DNA from 4 places in the Bradyrhizobium sp. CCBAU 53421 genome. Region 2 is predicted to be linked to each of the others. Evidence: predicted binding sites of a transcription regulator. Region 2 holds the regulator's gene; each other region holds the start of a gene.
What was found. Region 2 encodes PhoB, which activates phosphate uptake and scavenging genes when phosphate is short. Its sites were predicted from a motif close to TGTCATNNANCTGTCAT; they were not measured.
Positions count from the first base shown of each region.

Region 1: XH92_RS21620 (phospholipase C) is a predicted target of PhoB. The motif match lies at 2,791-2,807, and genes of this name have one in related genera.
Region 3: XH92_RS26690 (DUF47 domain-containing protein) is a predicted target of PhoB. The motif match lies at 2,721-2,737, and genes of this name have one in related genera.
Region 4: XH92_RS27320 (acetoacetate decarboxylase) is a predicted target of PhoB. The motif match lies at 4,131-4,147, and genes of this name have one in related genera.

Region 1 covers NZ_CP030047.1:4,540,336-4,545,731, forward strand. Annotated here, with positions in the region: gene XH92_RS21605 (aspartate/glutamate racemase family protein) at 1-168, shown strand, start outside; gene hydA (dihydropyrimidinase) at 168-1,580, shown strand; gene XH92_RS21615 (alpha/beta fold hydrolase) at 1,623-2,507, shown strand; gene XH92_RS21620 (phospholipase C) at 2,822-4,513, shown strand; gene XH92_RS21625 (cytochrome-c peroxidase) at 4,538-5,396, shown strand, end outside.
Region 2 covers NZ_CP030047.1:8,652,209-8,657,604, forward strand. Annotated here, with positions in the region: gene XH92_RS40070 (aspartate aminotransferase family protein) at 1-1,035, opposite strand, end outside; gene XH92_RS40075 (GcrA family cell cycle regulator) at 1,523-2,035, shown strand; gene phoB (phosphate regulon transcriptional regulator PhoB) at 2,273-2,983, opposite strand; gene phoU (phosphate signaling complex protein PhoU) at 3,090-3,806, opposite strand; gene pstB (phosphate ABC transporter ATP-binding protein PstB) at 3,818-4,636, opposite strand; gene pstA (phosphate ABC transporter permease PstA) at 4,633-5,396, opposite strand, start outside.
Region 3 covers NZ_CP030047.1:5,567,396-5,572,791, forward strand. Annotated here, with positions in the region: gene XH92_RS26675 (peptide chain release factor 3) at 1-547, opposite strand, end outside; gene sugE (quaternary ammonium compound efflux SMR transporter SugE) at 703-1,017, shown strand; gene XH92_RS26685 (inorganic phosphate transporter) at 1,018-2,022, opposite strand; gene XH92_RS26690 (DUF47 domain-containing protein) at 2,037-2,681, opposite strand; gene XH92_RS26695 (branched-chain amino acid ABC transporter permease) at 2,843-3,811, opposite strand; gene XH92_RS26700 (branched-chain amino acid ABC transporter permease) at 3,813-4,676, opposite strand; gene XH92_RS26705 (ABC transporter substrate-binding protein) at 4,741-5,396, opposite strand, start outside.
Region 4 covers NZ_CP030047.1:5,696,637-5,702,032, forward strand. Annotated here, with positions in the region: gene XH92_RS27305 (hypothetical protein) at 1-6, shown strand, start outside; gene XH92_RS27310 (acetyl-CoA C-acyltransferase) at 397-1,593, shown strand; gene XH92_RS27315 (MFS transporter) at 1,868-3,172, shown strand; gene XH92_RS27320 (acetoacetate decarboxylase) at 3,190-3,969, opposite strand; gene XH92_RS27325 (patatin-like phospholipase family protein) at 4,189-5,352, shown strand.

The DNA.
Region 1 (5,396 bases), 4.1 Mb from region 2:
GATCCGGTTGCTGCCGCCGTGCGTCAGGCGGAGACGCTTGCCGTGCTCAAGCCGCGCAAGGCGGTCGCCGGTACCTTCCGGCGGCCCGATCCGAAACCGACGATCGGGCTCGCCGGGCCGCTTGCCGCCATTATCGAACATCGCTCATCGAAAGAGGGGACAAACTGATGTCCTTCGACACCATCATCCGCGGCGGCACCGTGGTCACAGCTGCCGACACCTTTGCCTGCGACGTCGGCATCCGCGACGGCAAGATCACGGCGCTCGGTCATGATCTCGGCGATGCGGCCGAGATCATCGACGCCACCGGCCGGCTGGTGCTGCCCGGCGGCATCGACAGCCATGTCCATTTCGCCCAGCCGTCGGGCGACGGCATCATGATGGCCGACGGCTTTGCCAGCGGCACCCGCTCGGCGGCGTTCGGCGGCAACACCACCGTGCTGCCGTTCTGCCTGCAGGAGAAGGGGCAGACGCTGCGCGAGGCGCTGAAGCACTATCATTCGCTGGCCGAAGGCGAATGCCATGTCGACGTCGCCTTCCATCTCATCGTCACCGATCCGACCGAGCACGTGTTGGGCCAGGAGCTCCCGGCGCTGGTCGAGGACGGCTACACCTCGCTCAAGGTCTTCATGACCTATGAGGGGCTGGCGCTGTCGGATCGCGAGCTGCTCGAGACCATGTCGGTGGCACGCGAGACCGGCGCGATGCTGATGGTGCACGCGGAGAATTTCGACGCGATCCGCTTCCTGACCGATCGGCTTGAACGCGCCGGCAACACCGCGCCGCGCTTCCACGCGACCTCGCGGCCGATCCCGGTCGAGCGCGAGGCCACCCATCGCGCGATCTCGCTGTCCGAACTCGTCGACGTGCCGATCATGATCGTGCATGTCTCGAACCGCGGGGCGATGGAGGAGATCCGGCGCGCGCAGCAGCGGGGCCTCAGGGTGATGGGCGAGACCTGTCCGCAATACCTTGTCCTGACCGAGAAGGACCTCGATCAGCTCAACATGGAGGGCGCAAAGTACGTCTGCTCGCCGCCGCCGCGCGATGTCGCGAGCCAGCAGGCGTGCTGGGAAGGCCTGCAGCAGAAAGTGTTCTCGGTGTTCTCGTCGGACCATTGCCCGTTCCGCTACGACGACCCGCAAGGCAAGCTCGCGCCCAAGGGGCGCACCAGCTTCCGCTGGGTGCCGAACGGCATCCCCGGCGTGGCGACGCGGCTGCCGATCCTGTTCTCCGAGGGCGTGGTGAAGGGCCGCATCGACCTCAACAGCTTCGTCGCCTTCAGCGCCACCAATCACGCCAAGATCTACGGCCTCTATCCGCGCAAGGGAACGATCGCCGTCGGCTCCGATGCCGACATCGCGCTGTGGGACCCCAAGCGCAAGGTGACGATCCGCCACGAGCTGATCCACGACGGCTCGGACTACACGCCCTATGAAGGACTCGAGGTCACGGGCTGGCCGGTGATGACCATGGTGCGCGGCAAGGTGGTCGTCGACGACGGTACTCTTGTCGGCAGCAAGGAGCACGGCACATATCTGCCGCGCGCCAAGCCGCCGTCTGCCGCAACCATTCCGTGATACGAAGGAAGTAACCCGCGAACCAGAAGGCAGGAGACCACCATGCCCTACGCGACAACAGATGACGGCGTGCGGCTCTATTTCGAAGAGACCGGATCCGGCCATCCGTTGATCCTGGTCCATGAATTCGCCGGCGACCTGCGCAGCTACGAGCCGCAGATGCGGCATTTCGGCAAGCGCTTCCGTACCATCGCCTACAATGCGCGCGGCTTTCCGCCGTCCGACGTGCCCGAGCAGGTCGTGTCCTATTCGCAGGCGCGCGCCGCCGACGACATCCTGGCCGTGCTCGATCACATCGGCGTGCCGAAGGCGCATGTAGTCGGCCTCTCGATGGGCGGCTTTGCGACCTTGCATTTCGGATTGCGTCACCCTGATCGGGCGCTGTCGCTGTGCATCGGCGGCTGCGGCTATGGCGCCGAGCTCGACAAGCGCGAGACGTTTCGTGCCGAGGCCGACGTGATCGCGGGCATGATCCGCAAGGAAGGCATGCCGGCGTTCGCCGAGCGCTACGCCTATGGCCCGACGCGCGTGCAGTATGAGAACAAGGACCCGCGCGGCCACGCCGAGTTCAAATCCATGCTGGCCGAGCACTCGGCGGTGGGATCGGCGAACACCCAGCAGGGCGTGCAGAAGGAGCGCCCCTCGCTCTACACGCTGGTCGACGAGATGAAGCGCATCACGGTCCCGACCTTGATCATCACCGGTGACGAGGATTGGCCGTGCCTGCTGCCGGGCATTCTGATGAAGCAGAGCATTCCGTCGGCCGCGCTCGCGGTGATGCCGAACTGCGGCCACGCCATCAACATCGAGGAGCCCGACGAATACAACCGCATCGTCGGCGATTTCCTGTCGCAGGTCGAAAGCGGCCGCTGGCCGCAGCGCGATCCGCGCGCGGTGAGTGCCTCGATCACGGGGATGAAGGACTAGGTGGCTTCGGCCGAATAGGTCGCATTGAACTGCGCGACTACGGGTATCGTCGCGCATCGTGCGTACATGAAGATGCGATACGCGCGAGAGCAGGTCTCGTCATGACGCCCGTGCCGGCGTCATTGAGATCGCGATCGATTCGATGACATCGATTCAACATCCGTTCGCTCACGCCGCAACCGCCGCGTAAAATCGAACGCGCGACGATCACGTTGCGATGATGCGTCAATCGCAAAACCGACACAGAGCTGTTACGCGCGCTGGCTAATGTGTCGCATATCGACGTCATAAATCCTTAAAAAATGGGGCAAGCAGTGAAGGCGAAATTCCTTTCAACGGTCGGATTCTGTCTGATCGCGGCAGCGATCGCGAGCAGCGCTCCGGCTGCGCAAGATGACCATGACCGCGATCATCGTCATCCGCACGACATTCAGACGGCAACTCCAATCAAGCATCTCGTCGTCATCTTCAACGAGAACCGCTCGTTCGATCATTATTTCGCAACGTACCCGAACGCGGCCAATCCGACCGGCTCGATTCCGTTCATTGCGAAGCCGCATACGCCGAAGGTCAACAACCTTGTCAGCGCCAATCTGCTGACCAACAACCCGAACCTCAATGCGGCCAACGGTACGGGCGCGACCAATCCGTTCCGGCTCGACCGCACGCAGGCCAACACGCGCTCGCAGAATCACGCCTATACGCCCGAGCAGCAGGCTGTCGACAACGGCAAGGAAGACCTGTTTCCGGAGTTCACCGGTCGCGGCACCGCAGGCGGCGTCGGCGCGTTCGGCACCAACGGGCAGGTGATGGGTTATTTCGACGGCAACACCGTCACCGCGTTCTGGAATTACGCGCAGAACTTCGCGATGAGCGACAACAACTGGACCGACACCTTCGGTCCGTCGACGCCCGGCGCGCTCGAAGTGGTGTCCGGCCAGACCAACGGTGCGCAGAACATCGTCGGCACGTCGTCGTCGATCGCCGACGGGCAGGGCGGCCTGACGCTGATCGGCGATACCGACCCGGCTTACGACTCCTGCTCGAGCACGACCAGCCAGGTCCTGATGACCAGCAAGAACATCGGCGACCTGCTCAATGACGAGCGGATCAGCTGGGGCAGCTTCATGGGCGGCTTCGACCTGACGCTCAAGAACAGCAACGGCACCACCAATTGCGGCCGCAGCACGTTCTCGAGCAACGTCAACGGCACCATCGTGGACTACATCCCGCACCACGCCTGGTTCCAGTACTACAAGTCGACCGCCAACCCGACCCATGCGCGACCGATCTCGGTCAATGCGATCGGCCACACCTACGTGCCCGGCAGCAAGACGCTCGATCCGGCCAATCACGCCTACGATCTCGAGGACTTCTATGCTTCGGTTAAGGCCGGCAACCTCCCGGCCGTCTCCTACATCAAGATGCCGGCCTATCAGGACGGTCATCCCGGCAACTCCGATCCGCTCGACGAGCAGGCCGGCAATGTCGAGCTGATCAACTTCCTGCAGAAGCAGAAGGAGTGGGGCGAGACCGCGGTCATCATCACCTATGACGACTCCGACGGCTGGTACGACCACCAGTACACTGCGCCGATCAGCGCCTCGTATGATCCGACCGCCGACCAGGTCAACGGTCCCGGCCAGTGCGGCCGCGGCATCGGCAAGCAGACGCAGCCGAAGGGCCTCAACGGCCAGCCCGTGAACGGCCGCTGCGGTCCCGGCACGCGGACGCCGTTCATCGTGATCTCGCCTTTCGCCAAGAAGAACTTCGTCAGCCACACGCGCATCTCGCAGGCGTCCGTCGTGCGCTTCATCGAAGACAATTGGCTGCACGGCCAGCGTCTCGGCGGCGGCTCGTTCGACGACAGCGTCGAATCGATCACGGACATGTTCGACTTCGACCATGGCCATGATCACGACCGCGACGATCAGGCGAACAAGCTGTTCCTCGATCCGACCGCCGGCACGGTTGTCGTCAGCTCTGACGATCATCACCATCACTAAGGCTCTCGGATCACTGGACGTCATATGAACGGCCGCATCTTGTGGCTTCTCGGTGCCGGCCTGCTCTGCATGGCCGGCGCCGTTGCGGCAGTGGAGACCCAAGGACTTCCGGCGACGAAAGGGCTTCCGGGGACCAATCCGAACCCGGTGCAGCTCAGGCGTCCGCCGGTCGCCCCGCTGTCCGGCATGGCGCAACTCGGCCAGAAGATCTTCTTCGACGCGTCGCTGTCCTCATCAGGCGCATTGTCCTGCGCGTCCTGCCACAGTCCGGACCACGCCTACGGTCCGCCCAACGATGCGGCGGTGATGTTCGGCGGGCCCGCGCAATCGCGGCAGGGGACGCGCGCCGTTCCGGGGCTGACCTATCTGGAGCGCCAGCCGAATTTCAGCATCGGACCCGAAAAGGACGAGGACGACAACGTCGTCGACTTCGCGCAACTGGCCGCGGCCGGCCAGCAGGCTACGCGTGCGAAAAAGGTCGCGACCGGGACTGCGGCGTCGGCGGTCAACATCGTGCCGCAGGGCGGACTGTTCTGGGACGGCCGCGCCGATACGCTCCAGGACCAGGCGATCTTCCCGCTACTCGATCCCAACGAGATGGATGGCGGCAGCATCGAGGTGGTGGCGCAGAAGCTGCGCAAGGCGAGCTATGCCCCACGCTTTGCCGAACTGTTCGGCGCTCAGGTGTTCGACAATACGCGGCTTCTGGTCGCGGAGGCGATGTTCGCGGTCGCGCGCTATCAGGTCGAGGAGCCGAGCTTCCATCCCTACACCAGCAAGTTCGACTACTGGCTGGAAGGCAAGACGCGGCTGAGCGACAGCGAGCTGCGCGGCCTGCAATTGTTCAACGATCCGGACAAGGCCAATTGCGGCGGCTGCCATA
Region 2 (5,396 bases):
ATCGCCCGACGGCACCACGGCCTTGACGCCGATCAACAGGCCCTCGCCGCGCACCTCCGACAGCACGCCCGGATAGCGGTCGACCACGGAGGCAAGCTTCTGCTTGAGCAGCAGTGACATCTTCTGCACGTGCTCGAAGAAGCCGGGCCTCAGCATGACGTCGAGCACGGCATTGGCGGCGGCGACCGCGAGCGGATTGCCGCCGAAGGTCGAGCCGTGCGAGCCCGGCGCCATGCCGGCCGCAGCCTGTGCGGTCGCCAGCACCGCGCCGATTGGGAAGCCGCCGCCGAGCGCCTTCGCCAGCGACATCACGTCCGGCGTGACGCCGGTGCGTTTGTAGGCGAACAGGTCGCCGGTGCGGCCCATGCCGGTCTGCACCTCGTCGAATGCCAGCAGCAGGCCGTGCTCGTCGCACAGCGCGCGCAGCGTCTTGAAGAACGCCTGCGGCGCGGAACGGACGCCGCCCTCGCCCTGCACCGGCTCGATCAGGATGCCGGCGGTGTGCGGGCCGATCGCCTTCTTCACCGCCTCGATGTCGCCATGCGGCACCTGATCGAAGCCATCCATCGGCGGGCCGAAGCCCTCGAGGTATTTCGCCGAGCCGGTCGCAGCCAGCGTCCCCAGCGTGCGGCCATGGAAGGCGCCTTCGAAAGTGATGATGCGATAGCGCTCGCCATGCCCCTTCGAGAAGTGATGGTGGCGGACCAGCTTGATCACGCCCTCCATCGCTTCCGCGCCGGAATTGCAGAAGAACACGAAGTCGGCAAAGCTCTGCTCGCACAGCCGCGCGGCCAGCACCTCGCCGTCCGGGCTCTTGAACAGGTTCGACATGTGCCACAGCTTGGTCGCCTGCTCCTGCAACGCCTTGACCAGATGCGGATGCGCATGTCCGAGCGCGTTCACTGCGACGCCCGAGGTGAAATCGAGATAGCGGTCGCCGTTGGTTGCGATCAGCCAGGCGCCCTCACCGCGCTCGAAGCCGAGATCGACCCGGGCGAAGACGGGGAGCAGATGCGACGAGGCGCTGTTGGTCATGGCGTTCACTGCCGGTTTCAAGCCGACAATTGCCGCGCGCCTTGACGCCAGCGCAGCAACGGCCAGCTTCGGAAAACAAAACGGCCGCCTTTGCGGGCGGCACGTGGCGGGCATTCTATGCTGCGGTCAGTCGGTGTCAATCGTCACGAACCGCCCTTCCTGCAATGCGAAACCGGCGCAATCCGGGGCATTCCGGTGCGGTGGAAAAGCCTCACAGCAATGCTTAACTGTGTGGGAACATGTGGACGCACGGCCGCGGACTCTTGCGCCTGAGTCACGCCATATTGTAGCGTTTGGCCTGTCGGGTACGACATCTCGTGCGGCAGTACTGGACCCTCTAAGTAGCCTTTGTGTCTCGCGTAAACGTTCGGGCGCAACACCGTGCCCGGCGAGGGCTAAGGGATTCTGGCCGCAGGGATATTTGTCCAGATTTGGCTCGCAGCGCCGCTCCAATGACTGGCCGGCGCCATGCGAAAGGAAGAATGCGATGACTGTATTGACCTGGTCCGACGATCGCGTCGAGCAGCTGAAGAAGCTCTGGGAGTCTGGCCTCTCGGCCAGCCAGATCGCAGCGGAACTTGGCAATGTGACGCGAAATGCCGTGATCGGCAAAGTGCATCGGCTCGGCCTCTCCGGCCGCGCCAAGGCCCCCTCCACGGCTGCTCCGCGGCAGCGCAAGGCGCGCCCCGCCCAGCATATGATGCGGGTGGCTCGCCCGGTCTCGCGCGGCAACACCGCGCTCGCCCATGCCTTCGAGGTCGAGATGGAGCCGGATCCGATCTCCTTCGACAACGTGGTGCCGATGAGCCAGCGGCTGTCGCTGCTCGAGCTCAACGAGGCCACTTGCCACTGGCCGGTCGGCGATCCCTCGAGCCCGGAATTCTTCTTCTGCGGCGGCAAGGCGCTCGCCGGCCTGCCCTATTGCGCGCATCACTCGCGCGTCGCCTACCAGCCCGCTGCCGATCGCCGCCGGCCGTCGGCAAAGCCACAAATCAAGTAGCACTCGGGAAACCAGCCTGGACTGCAAAAACAAATCCCCGCGGAAGCGGGGATTTTTTTGTGAGACGCGTAGCCCGGCTGCATCACCGGTGTCGTCCCGGCGAAGGCCGGGACGCATACGCCGCGGCCGACGCAATCGGCAAGCGGCCAGACGGCTTTCTAACAACACCCATTCGTGGTTATGGATCCCGGCTTTCGCCGGGACGACACCGGTGCGGCTTGAGATTGCCGCACAGCCTTACGGCTGCGGCTCGGCCTTCGCGAAGCGGTCGTCGAGCGCGTAGCCGGCGCCGCGCACGGTGCGGATCGGATCCTGCTCGCGGCCCGGATTGAGCAGCTTGCGCAGGCGGCCGATATGCACGTCGACGGTACGCTCATCGATATAGATGTCGCGGCCCCAGACACTGTCGAGCAGCTGCTCGCGGCTGAACACGCGGCCGGGATGCTCGAGGAAGAATTCGAGCAGCCGATACTCGGTCGGCCCGAGATCGATCGGACGGCCCGAGCGCGCCACGCGGCGCTTCTCGCGATCGAGCTCGATGTCGCCATAGGTCAAGACGGTCGCTAGCCGCTCCGGGCTCGCGCGACGCAGCAGGCCCTTCACCCGCGCCAGCAATTCCGGCACCGAGAACGGCTTGACGATGTAGTCGTCGGCGCCGGTGGCAAGCCCGCGCACGCGCTCGCTCTCCTCGCCGCGCGCGGTCAGCATGATGATCGGAAGCTGCTTGGTCTCGGGCCGTGCCCGCAGGCGGCGGCACAGCTCGATGCCGGACAGGCCCGGCAGCATCCAGTCCAGCACCACGAGGTCGGGAACGCGCTCCTTCAGGCGGGTATCGGCATCGTCGCCGCGCCCCACCGTTTCGACATCGTAGCCTTCCGCATCGAGGTTGTAGCGCAACAGCGTCGTCAGCGCTTCCTCGTCTTCGACTACCAGAATGCGTGCGCTCATCGGTCTAAGTTCTTTCTCTGTGGTGATCCGTTGCCCTGACGCAAACCGAAACGCCTACTTCCTTCAGCATAATCTCCGCGCAAGCGGCTTGTCGCGGATCGCACACCTAGTTGCCCGGCACCGTGGTGGCAAAGTTGGTCATGTCGCCCTTCGGGCGCTTGTCGGTGATCTGCTGGCCCTCGATCATGTAGAACACGGTCTCGGCGATGTTGGTGGCGTGATCGCCGATCCGCTCGATGTTCTTGGCGCAGAACATCAGATGGATGCAGAACGAGATGTTGCGCGGGTCCTCCATCATGTAGGTCAGCAGCTCGCGGAACAGCGAGGTGCAGATCGCATCGACCTCCTCGTCGCCCTTCCAGACGTTCATCGCCGCCGGCAGATCGTGCGCGGCATAGGCGTCGAGCACCGACTTGACCTGCGACAGCACGAGGTCGGTCATGTGCTCGAGGCCGCGGATCAGCTTCAGCGGCTGGAAATCGCTCTCCAGCGCCGCGACGCGCTTGCCCATGTTCTTGGCGAGGTCGCCGATCCGCTCGAGGTCGGTCGCGACGCGCATCGCGCTGACGATCTCGCGCAGGTCGATAGCCATCGGCTGGCGGCGGGCGATCGTCAGCACCGCGCGCTCTTCGATGACGCGCTGCAGATTGTCGATTTCGATGTCGGCCGCGACCACGCGCTTGCCGAGCGCGACGTCGCGCCGGATCAGCGCATCGACCGACTCGGTGATCATCCGCTCGACGAGCCCGCCCATCTCGGCGACCAGGCGGGTCAATTCCTGCAGGTCGCTGTCGAATGCCTTGGCGGTATGTTCAGAAGCCATCATCTCTCTCCTCAGCCGAACCGGCCGGTGATGTAGTCCTGGGTGCGTCGATCGCTCGGCGAGGTGAAGATCTTGTTGGTGTCGTCGAACTCGATCAGCTCGCCGAGATACATGAAGGCGGTCTTGTCGGAGACGCGCGCCGCCTGCTGCATGTTGTGGGTGACGATCGCGATCGTGTAGTCCTCGGAGAGCTCCTGGATCAGCTCCTCGACCTTGGCGGTCGAGATCGGATCGAGCGCCGAGCACGGCTCGTCGAACAGGATCACCTCGGGACGCACCGCCACGGTGCGCGCAATGCACAGGCGCTGCTGCTGGCCGCCGGAGAGCGACAGGCCGGAGGCGTTCAGCTTGTCCTTGACCTCGTTCCACAGCGCGCCGCCGCGCAGCGCCTTCTCGACCCGGTCGTCCATCTCGGACTTCGAGATCTTCTCGTAGAGGCGGATGCCGAAGGCGATGTTCTCGTAGATCGTCATCGGGAACGGCGTCGGCTTCTGGAACACCATGCCGACCCGCGCGCGCAGCAGATTGAGGTCCAGCTTGGGATCGAGAATGTTGGTCTGGTCCAGCATCAGCTGGCCGACCGCGCGCTGGCCCGGATAAAGATCATACATCCGGTTGAAGATGCGCAGCAGGGTCGACTTGCCGCAGCCCGACGGGCCGATGAACGCCGTGACGCGGTTGGTGCCGAGCGTCAGGTTGATGTTCTTCAGCGCGTGGTGCTCGCCGTAATAGAAGTTGAGGTTGCGCACCGTGACTTTCGGCGGCGCTTCCGGAAGCGGAACCTGGGGAACGTGGCCCGCGGCAGTCGTGGAGACAGAAAGCTCGGTCATTTTGCGGCCCTTTCGGCACCAAGGATACGCGCGCCGATATTCAACGCGAGCACGGTGAAGGTGATGAGCAATGCGCCGCTCCACGCCAGCTCTTTCCAGTAGGCGTAGGGGCTCTGCACGAAGTTGTTGATGGTCACCGGCAGGTTGGCCATCGTCTTGGTCAAGTCCCAGCTGAAGAACTGGTTCGACAGCGCGGTGAACAGCAGCGGCGCGGTTTCACCGGCGACGCGGGCGGTCGCCAGCAGCACGCCGGTGATCAGACCCGATCGGGCCGCACGATAAGCGATCCGCTTGATCACCAGCGAACGCGGCAGGCCAAGCGCCGAGGCCGCCTCGCGCAGCGGATTGGGCACCAGCAGCAGCATGTCCTCGGTGGTGCGCAGCACGACCGGGATCACGATCACGGCGAGCGCGAGGCTGCCTGCGATCGCCGAGAAGCCGCGCATCGGCACCACCACCGCGCCGTAGATGAACAGGCCGATGATGATCGACGGCGCGCTGAGCAGGATGTCGTTGATGAAGCGGATCACCGAGGTGAGCTTGTCGTGCTTGCCGTATTCGGCGAGGTAAGTGCCGGCGAACAGGCCGAGCGGCGCGCCGATGCCGACGCCGATCACGGTCATGATGACCGAGCCGACGATGGCGTTGAGCAGGCCGCCATCGGTCGAGCCGGGCGGCGGCGTGTTCTGGGTGAACAGTTGCACGCTGAGGCCGGCAAGGCCGTTGTAGAGCAGCGTGATCAGGATCAGCGCCAGCCAGG
Region 3 (5,396 bases), 3.1 Mb from region 2:
CCGGCCAGGTCATCGGCGTGGTATCGAGCGCCAGCGTCTTCTCGATCTCGTCGAGAAGCTCGAACGTGTCGCGGCTCTCGCGGTCCATCTTGTTGATGAAGGTGATGATCGGGATGTCGCGCAACCGGCACACCTCGAACAGTTTGCGGGTGCGCGCCTCGATACCCTTGGCGGCGTCGATCACCATGACCGCGGAATCGACCGCGGTCAGCGTGCGATAGGTATCTTCCGAAAAGTCCTCGTGGCCCGGCGTATCCAGCAGGTTGAACACGAGGTCGTTGAACTCGAAGGTCATCACCGAGGTGACGACCGAGATGCCGCGCTCGCGCTCGATCTTCATCCAGTCCGAGCGCGTGTTGCGCCGCTCGCCCTTGGCCTTGACCTGGCCTGCGAGGTTGATGGCGCCGCCGAACAGCAGCAGCTTTTCCGTCAGCGTGGTCTTGCCGGCGTCAGGGTGCGAGATGATCGCAAAGGTGCGCCGGCGCGCCACTTCCTCGGAGAGCGGCGAACGGGACGGCGATTCGGTTGAAACAGCGGTATCGGACATGGCGGGGCAGCGTTTGGCAGGGAAAACGGGCGCAATCAAGGGCGTTTTGTCGCAATGCGGAATGGCCGCACCGCCCACATATAGGCACGGGAAGGACGACCTTCTCCTCACCATACCATCCGCGGGGACGACCCTGCCCAATTGGAGGGTTCGTTATGGCTTGGGCCATTCTGTTCACCGCAGGCCTGCTCGAGATCGGCTGGGCGATCGGGCTGAAATATACCGAGGGTTTTTCGCGGCTGGTGCCGTCGGTGCTGACGCTGGCGGCGATGGCCGGCAGCGTGATCCTGCTCGGCATCGCGCTGAAGACGCTGCCGATTGGAACCGCCTATGCGGTCTGGACCGGGATCGGAGCGGTCGGCACCGCAGCACTCGGCATCATCCTGCTCGGCGAGCCCGCGACCGCGATGCGGCTCGCTAGCATCGGGCTGATCGTGTCCGGCATCGTCGGGCTGAAGTTGGTTGGGTAGCTATTTGAGAACCTGCACCGCCCAATAGGTCGCGGCTGCGACCGCGGCCGACGCCGGGATCGTGATCACCCAGGCGTAGACGATCGAGCTCGCCACGTTCCAGCGCACCGCGGACAGCCGCCGTGCCGCGCCGACACCGACGATGGCGCCGGTGATGGTGTGCGTGGTCGAGACCGGAACCCCGAGATAGGTCGCGATGAACAGCGTCGCCGCGCCGCCGGTCTCGGCGCAGAAACCCTGCATCGGCGTCAGCTTGGTGATCCGCAGCCCCATGGTGCGGACGATCCGCCAGCCGCCCATCAGGGTGCCCAGCGCCATCGCGCTCTGGCAGGCCAGCACCACCCAGAACGGAATCTCGAAGGTGTCGCCGAGATGGCCCTGCGAGTAGAGCAGCACGGCGATGATGCCCATGGTCTTCTGCGCGTCGTTGCCGCCATGGCCGAGCGAATAGAGCGAGGCCGAAGCGAATTGCAGGATACGGAAGGCGCGATCGACCGCGAACGGCGTCGAGCGCACCGAGAGCCAGGACACGATCGCAACCAGCACCAGCGCCAGCAGGAAGCCGACCAGCGGCGACAGCACGATCGCGAGCAAGGTCTTGGTGAGCCCGCTCCACACCGCAGCCGAAATACCCGCCTTGGCCATACCGGCGCCGACCAGGCCGCCGATCAACGCGTGCGAGCTCGACGAGGGAATGCCGAGTGCCCAGGTGATCACGTTCCATACGATCGCGCCGACCAGCGCAGCGAAGATCACGGTCGCGTCCACCACCGACGGATCGATGATCCCGGTGCCGATGGTGTTGGCGACGTGCAGGCCGAACACCGCGAAGGCGACGAAGTTGAAGAACGCCGCCCAGAACACCGCATATTGCGGCCGCAGCACCCGGGTCGAGACGATGGTCGCAATCGAGTTCGCGGCATCGTGCAGGCCGTTCAGGAAGTCGAACAGCAGCGCGACCGCGATCAGGATGGTCAGGACCGGAAGACCCAGCGTGGCGTCCACTTGATCGCCCCGCCTTACACTTGCTCGATGACGATGGAGTTGATCTCGTTGGCGACGTCGTCGAAGCGGTCGGCCACCTTCTCGAGGTGATCGTAGATCTCCGCGCCGACGATGAAGTCCATCGTGTTGGCGTCGCGGTGCTTCAGGAACAATTCCTTGAGCCCGATGTCCTGGAGATCGTCGACCCGGCCCTCGAGCTTGGTCAATTCCTCGGTGATCTGGGTCAACATCGAGACGTTGTGGCCGATCGACTGCAAAAGCGGCAGCGCGCGGCCGACCAGATTGGCGCATTCGACGATCAGGGTGCCCATCTCGCGCATCGGCGGCTCGAACTCGCGCACCTCGAACAGCATCACCGCCTTTGCGGTCGCCTGCATCTGGTCGACCGCGTCGTCCATCGCGGTGATCAGGTTCTTGATGTCGCTGCGGTCGAACGGGGTGATGAAGGTGCGGCGAACCGCGGTCAGGACCTCGCGGGTGACGCTATCGGCGTCGTTCTCGAACTGGTTGACGCGCTGGCAGAAGACCGGGGTCTCCTCCCCGCCCCTCAGCATGTCCTGCAAAGCCTTCGCGCACTGCACCGAGGTCTGGGCGTGGCGGGCGAACAGGTCGAAAAATCGCTCTTCCTTGGGCAGAAAGGCGCGAAACCAGCGCAGCATGTCTCAGTTCCATCATTCCGGGACAGCCCTTTTAGCGACTGTCACAGAACTGTCATAGAGCATCTGGCGGGGAAAAAACCTGAAACGACCGCCCGAACGGGCGGTCGTCCACCGCTATGTCGGCCGAAATTCGCGGGGCACGCGCTTGCGCCCGCCCTGCCCTACAGCGATCGCCGCAGCAGGTGGGCCAGCTCACCAACCAGGCCGCGGCGGAACAGCAGCACGCAGGACACGAAGATCACGCCCTGGATCACCGTCACCCACTGTCCGAAACCGGCGAGATATTGCTGCATGGCGATGATCACGAACGCGCCGACCACCGGTCCGAAGATGGTGCCGAGGCCGCCAACCAGCGTCATCAGCACGATTTCACCGGACATCGACCAGTGCACGTCGGTGAGCGAGGCATTCTGTGCCACGAACACCTTCAGCGAGCCGGCAAAACCCGCCAGCGTGCCCGACAGGATGAAGGCCAGCAGCTTGTACTGGTCGGTCTTGTAGCCGAGCGAGATCGCGCGCGGCTCGTTCTCGCGGATCGACTTCAGCACCTCGCCGAACGGCGAGTTGATGGTGCGGTAGATCAAGAGGAAGCCGCCGAGGAAGCCGACCAGCACGACGTAGTAGAGCACCAGCGGCTTCGACAGGTCGAAGATCCCGAACAGATGGCCCTGCGGAATGCCCTGGATGCCGTCTTCGCCATGGGTGAACGGCGCCTGCAGATAGAGGAAGTAGAGCAGCTGCGACAGCGCCAGCGTGATCATCGAGAAGTAGATGCCCTGCCGCTTGATCGAGATGTAGCCGGTGACGAGGCCGAGCAAGGCCGCCGCGGCGGTGCCGACCACGATGCCGAGCTCCGGCGGCAGCCCCCACACCTTCAGCGCATGCGCCGAGACGTAGCCGGCGGTGCCGAGGAACATGGCGTGGCCGAACGACAGCAGGCCGCCATAACCGATCAGGAGGTTGAAGGCGCAGGCAAGCAGCGCAAAGCACAGCGCCTGCATCACGAAGAAGGGATAGATCCCCGTGAACGGCACCACTGCCAGCAGCAGCGCCATCGCGGCGAATACGATCATCTCGTCGCGCATCGCGCGCGGCGTGATCGGAAGTGTATCGTCGGTCAATGCTGACATATCAGGCCGCCCGTCCCGTCAGTCCCGTTGGCTTCACCAGCAACACCACCACCATCAGGACAAACACCACGGTGTTGGAGGCTTCGGGATAAAAATACTTGGTCAGTCCCTCGATCACGCCGAGCGCGAAGCCGGTGATGATCGAGCCCATGATCGAGCCCATGCCGCCGATCACGACCACCGCGAACACCACGATGATGAGGTCGGCGCCCATCAGCGGGCGGACCTGGTTGATCGGCGCCGACAGCACGCCGGCGAGCGCGGCCAAACCGACGCCGAGCCCGTAGGTCAGCGTGATCATGCGCGGTACGTTGATGCCGAAGGCCCGCACCAGCGTCGGGTTCTCGGTCGCGGCGCGCAAGTAGGCGCCGAGCTGCGTCTTCTCGATCAGGAACCAGGTCGCAAGGCACACCACCAGCGAGAACACGACGACCCAGCCGCGATAGACCGGTAAGAACATGAAGCCGAGATTGACGCCGCCCTTGAGCTGATCCGGGATCGAGTAAGGCAGGCCGGAGGAGCCGAAATAGTTCTGGAACACGCCCTGCACGATCAGCGCGATGCCGAAGGTCAAGAGCAGCCCGTAGAGATGGTCGAGCCCGGCGAGCCATTGCAGCATGGTCCGCTCGAGGATCATGCCGAAGATGCCGACCACGACGGGCGCGATGATCAGCGCCCACCAATAGTTGATGCCGCCCAGGTTGAGCAGGAAATACGCCACGAAGGCGCCCATCATGTAGAGCGCGCCGTGCGCGAAATTGATGATGTTGAGCATGCCGAAGATGACGGCGAGCCCCAGACTGAGCAGCGCGTAGAACGAGCCGTTGATCAGTCCCACCAGAAGCTGTGCGTAGAGAGCCTGCATCGAATGAGCTTTCACTAGATAGATGAAGCCCGCCGGCCACGCGCATGGCCGGCGGGCATGATCGTCACTTCTTCAGAAGCGCGCAGGTGCTCTTGTCGAGCGGCGTGAAGGCCTGGTTGCCCGGCACGGTGCCGACCAGCTTGTAGAAGTCCCACGGCCCCTTGGACTCCGAGGGCTTCTTCACCTCGAACAGATAGGCGTCGTGGGTGACGCGGCCGTTGGCCTCGACCTCGCCCTTGCCGAACAGCGGATCGTCGGTCGGGATCGTCTTCATCTTCGCGATCACCTTGGCGCCGTCATGCGGATTGCCGCCGAGCGCTTCCAGCGCCTTGAAGTAATGCAGCAGGCCCGCATAGACGCCGGCCTGCACCATGGTCGGGGGAGCGCCGCTCTTCAACTTCTCCGAGAAGCGCTTGGAGAAGGCGCGGGTCTTGTCGTTCAAGTCCCAGTAGAACGTCTCGGTGAAGTTGAGGCCCTGCGCGGTCTCGAGCCCGATCGCCTTGACGTCGGTGAGGAACAGCAGCAGCGCCGCGAGCTTCTGGCCGCCCTTGACGATGCCGAACTCGGCCGCCTGCTTGATCGAGTTGGTGGTGTCGCCGCCGGCGTTGGCGAGACCGATGATCTTGGCCTTGGAGGCCTGCGCCTGCAGCAGGAACGAGGAGAAGTCGGCGGTGTTGAGCGGATGCTTGACGCCACCGACCACCTTGCCGCCATTGGCGG
Region 4 (5,396 bases), 3.0 Mb from region 2:
GACTAGGTCGCGTCGCGAGCCATCCCTGACCGCCTTCGCGGAGGAATTCTCAAGGCCCGGCGATTCATGTCGGGGGCTTGCGCGAGTGATGACACCGCGCTGTTTGACGTCTTGGATTGCGACTCATCCTCATCGTCGTCCCGGCGAAGGCCGGGATCCATTACCCCAAGTCTCAATTGGTGCGCGGCGCTGGGGCCACGATCACGCACATCGCTGAATGCGGTGGTAATGGGTCCTGGCCTTCGCCAGGACGACGGTGGTGATTGCGGGACTGTCCCAATCCCCAATTCATGCGAACACGACATTTTGTCATGCCGCGCGCAGTTGCAATTTTTGCATTGCATCATATGATGAATATAATCCAATCAAATCCCCGGCATTGAAGGGAGTCCAGCCATGGCAACCAGCACCGATCCCGTCGTCATCCTCTCCGCCGCCCGCACCCCGCTCGGCCGCTTCATGGGCGAACTCTCGCCGCTGGCGGCCCACAAGCTCGGCTCGCACGTGATCGGCGCGGCGCTGGAACGCGCCAGGCTTGCGCCCGAACGCGTCGACGAGGTGTTCATGGGCAACGTACTGCCCGCCGGCCAGGGCCAGGCTCCGGCCCGCCAGGCCGCGCGCGGCGCCGGGCTGCCGGATGCCACCGGCGCCACCACGGTCAACAAGGTTTGCGGCTCCGGCATGAAGGCGACCATGCTGGCCCACGACATCATCAAGGCCGGCTCGGCCGAGATCGTGCTGTCCGGCGGCATGGAGAGCATGAGCAACGCGCCGTATCTGTTGCAGAAGGCGCGCGGCGGCTATCGCGCCGGCCACGACCGCATCATCGACCACATGATGATGGACGGGCTCGAGGATGCCTATGAGACCGGCCGCTCGATGGGCGATTTCGGCGAGGCGACCGCGGAGGCCTATCAGTTCACCCGCGCCGACCAGGACGCGTTCGCGATGGAGACGCTGAGCCGCGCCCGCAAGGCGGTCGAGGGCGGCGCCTTCAAGGCCGAGATCGCACCGATCACGCTTGCGGAGAAAGCCGGTCCGCGCATCATCGCCAATGACGAGCATCCGCTGAAGGTCGATCCGGCGAAAATCCCCGGCCTGAAGCCGGCATTCCGCGCGGGCGGCACCATCACGCCGGCCGCCTCCTCGGCCAATGCCGACGGCGCCGCGGCGCTGATCCTGAGCCGGCGCTCGCTCGCCGACCGCGACGGCCTGCCTGTTCTGGCCGAGATCAAGGGCCACGCCACCCACAGCCAGGAGCCGCAGTGGTTCACGACAGCGCCGATCCCGGCGATCAGAAAACTGCTCGACAAGGTCGGCTGGAGCGTCGGCGATGTCGACCTGTTCGAGATCAACGAGGCATTCGCGGTGGTCGCGATGGCGGCGCAGCGCGACCTCGGTATTCCCCGTGACAGGCTGAACATCAACGGCGGCGCCTGTGCGCTCGGCCATCCGATCGGCGCTACCGGCGCCCGGCTGATCGTGACCTTGCTGCACGCGCTGGAGGCACAGAACCTGAAGCGCGGCGTTGCCGCGCTGTGCATCGGCGGCGGCGAAGCCACCGCGATCGCGGTCGAGCGGGTGGCGCACTGAGCTAGTCAGCCGTCATTGCGAGCGAAGCGACTTGTCCGCCGAAGCCTTGGCGAAGGCGGAAGCAATCCATCCTAGCGCGTGCGCGGAACGATGGATTGCTTCGTCGCTTCGCTCCTCGCAATGACGGTCGCTTATGAATGGCGTCCGTGAGGCAGTTCGACGGCCCACACGCCCGAGTCCGAAAACGAGGGAACTTTGGCATTTTAGCCATGGCGTCCCCGTGGCATATTGTGCATCACGAATAGAATTCTCATCGCATTTCATCCGGGGCCCAATGATCTCGAACTGGCTTGCTTCCGCCCTCGCCCGCCGCAACATCCATTACGGCTGGGTGATGGTCGCCGTGACCTTCTTCGCCGCGCTGATCTCGGCCGGCACCGTCGGCGCGCCCGGCGTGTTCATCGTGCCGCTGCAGAAGGAGTTCGGCTGGTCGACCGCCGAGATCTCCTCCGCGCTGTCGATCCGCTTCATCCTGTTCGGGCTGATGGCGCCGTTCGCCGCCGCGCTAATGAACCGCTACGGCCTGCGCAACGTGACGCTGGCGGCGCAATTGATCGTGGTGTCGGGCCTATTGGCCTCGCTCGCCATGACGCAGGTGTGGCAGCTCATCCTGTTGTGGGGCGTCGTGATCGGGATCGGCACCGGCATGACCGCCCTGGTGCTCGGCGCAACCATTGCGACCCGCTGGTTCGTGGCGCGGCGCGGCCTCGTGATCGGCATGCTCACCGCGAGCGTCGCCACCGGGCAGCTCGCCTTCCTGCCGCTGCTCGCTACAGTCACCGAACATTATGGCTGGCGCGTCGCGCTTGGATTCGTCTGCGTCATGCTCGGCGTCGCGGCCTTTGCCGTGCTGATGCTGATGCGCGACCGGCCGAGCGATGTCGGCCTGCGCCCATTCGGCGACGAGGGCACCGCGCCCCTGCCCGCGCCGCCGCCGGCCAATGCGCCGATCATGGCCGCCGCGCTCGGCACGCTGCGCGACTCCTCCAAATCGTCGGTGTTCTGGATCCTGTTTGCGACCTTCTTCGTCTGCGGCGCCTCGACCAACGGCCTCGTCCAGGTCCACCTGATCCCGATGTGTCTCGACTACGGCATCCCACAGGTGCAGGCCGCGAGCCTGCTCGCCGCGATGGGCATCTTCGATTTCTTCGGCACCATCATCTCGGGCTGGCTGTCGGACCGCTTCGACAATCGCAAGCTGCTGTTCTGGTATTACGGCCTGCGCGGGCTGTCGCTGCTGTACTTGCCATACTCCGACTTCACCTTCTACGGGCTGTCGCTGTTTGCGATGTTCTACGGGCTCGACTGGATCGCGACCGTGCCACCGACGGTGCGCCTCACCGCGCAGCGCTTCGGCGCCGAGCGCGCCAATCTGGTGTTCGGCTGGATCTTCGCCGGCCATCAGCTCGGCGCCGGCGCCGCGGCGTTTGGCGCCGGGGTGTCACGCACGCTTTACGCGAGCTATCTGCCGGCCTTCTTCATCGCGGGCGCGCTTTGCGTGATCGCCGCGCTCAGTGCGCTGGCGATCTCGCGGCCGCAGCCCAAGGCCGTGCCGGAGGCGAAGCCGGCCGCGGCCTGATGGCGCGCCGCTGCGCGCTACTCCGCGGCGAGGCCGGTCGGCTCGGCGTGCTCGACCTTGTTGTAGTCGTGCACGACGCGGCCGAACGGCAGCGTCAGGTCGGCGAGGAAGTGATGCGCGCCGACGACGCGCTTGACCGGGAAGTCCGCGACCGGTGCATTGACGTGCGGCACGAGATGCAGCCGGCCGGGCCCGATCCACGACCCCTTGACGACGATGTCGGTCAGGTTGATCGCAACCAGCTGGCAGATTTCGAGATGCCCGTCGACGCCGGGGATCATCTTCAGATTGATCTGCGTCTTCGACAGCGTGGCACGAGTGACGTCGCCATTGCCCGCCATGCTCTCGTGCTTGTAGCCCATCGTGCCCATCGCGACGAGCTGCCCGGCATATTCCAGCGTGCCGGTCAGCGTGTCCTTGACGATCTCGAGCTTGGGATGGGCGTACTTCTTCGGAAAGCCCCAGATCTCGCGGCCGGCCGCGATCGGCGGATCATCGTCGAGATACATCTGGCAGACGAAGTTGACCTCCTCGCCATGCAGCCGCGCCGGGATCACGAGACCGGACTCGGTGTAGCTGCCGAAGCCTGAGCTGTCGGGCATCTTGATCCATTCGTAGTGCACGATCGCCTGCTCGATCGGCTCCAGCGGCTCAGGCAGGGCGGCACGGATCAGCTCCGGCTCGGTCTCATAGGTGATGACGAGGAATTCGCGATCAATGAAGCGGTACGGACCGGCGGGATAGCTCGGACCGGCAGCCGGCATCGACGGAAGCTTGAACAGGTCTTCCCTGCGCATCGCAATAACCCCCTGTTTGCAAAGTTTGCGCGGAAGCTAACGGCCGAGATTGACAGCGAGATGAGGGATTTCAGTCAGGTGCATGACCCACGGCTTGCGGTGGAGGTCAATGCTAACCATGCAGGCAGCCATGCCGCACCGCCATGCACGGGCACCGCAGTTGTCATCACGGCGTCATCGGCGGACTGAATTCTCGCCGCGCATTTTGGAGTGTCTGATATGGACGCGCGTACCCCTCATCCCGACGATATCGAGCACGCGACGCCCGGCTGGCGTCCCGAAGGATGCGATCGCGTGGCCCTGGTTCTGCAGGGCGGCGGCGCGCTCGGCGCCTATCAGGCCGGCGTCTATCAGGCGCTGCACGAATCCAACATCGAGCCGGACTGGGTCTGCGGCGTCTCGATCGGCGCGATCAACTCGGCGATCATCGCCGGCAATCCGCCCGAGAGAAGGCTGGAGCGGCTGCACACGTTCTGGGATCGCATCACCAGCCGCAAGATCTGGCACTACACGCCGGATGGCGACATCTTCCGGAAGGCGCGCAATTTCACCAGCTCGTGGATGACGACGACGCTGGGCCAGCCCGGCTTTTTCACCCCGCACCAGAGCAATCCGTGGCTCAGCCCGGCCGGCGCGCGCACCGCCACCAGCTACTACGACACCACCCCCTTACGTGAATCGCTGCTCGAGCTGGTCGATTTCGACCGCATCAATTCCAAGAAGATCCGCTTTGCGGTCGGCGCGGTGAACGTGCTCTCCGGCAACTTCATCTATTTCGACAATGCCCATGACGAGATCATTCCCGAGCACATCATGGCGAGTGGCGCGTTGCCGCCGGCGCTGCCGATGGTGAAGGTCGGCACCGATCATTTCTGGGACGGCGGCATCGTCTCCAACACTCCGCTGCAGCATCTCCTCGACCAGGAGGACAACGCGAACTCGCTGGTGTTCCAGGTCGATTTGTTCTCGGCGCGCGGCGCACTGCCGCGCGACATCCAGGACGTGATGGCCCGCCACAAGGACATCATGTATTCGTCGCGCACCCGCTACAACACCGACGTCTACCGCAAGACCTACGGCCTGCGCTGCGCCCTGCACAAGGCGCTCGAGAAGATCCCCGAAGACCAACTGTCGGAGGAGGAGCGCCAGCTCAAGAAATCGAACAGCAAGCTGCCGGGCATCACGCTGCTGCAGCTGATCTATCAGCAGAAGGCGTATGAAGGTGACGCCAAGGACCACGAATTCTCCGGCACCTCGATGCGTGAACACTGGGTGAGCGGACACGAGGACACCAAGCGCTCGCTGAAGCGGCGCGAATGGATCAAGATGCCCGAGAACGGCATGGGCATCGTGATCCACGATGTGCATCGCGAAGCGGAGTAGATAAGGTCGTCATTGCGAGCGAAGCGAAGCAATCCATGTCACCG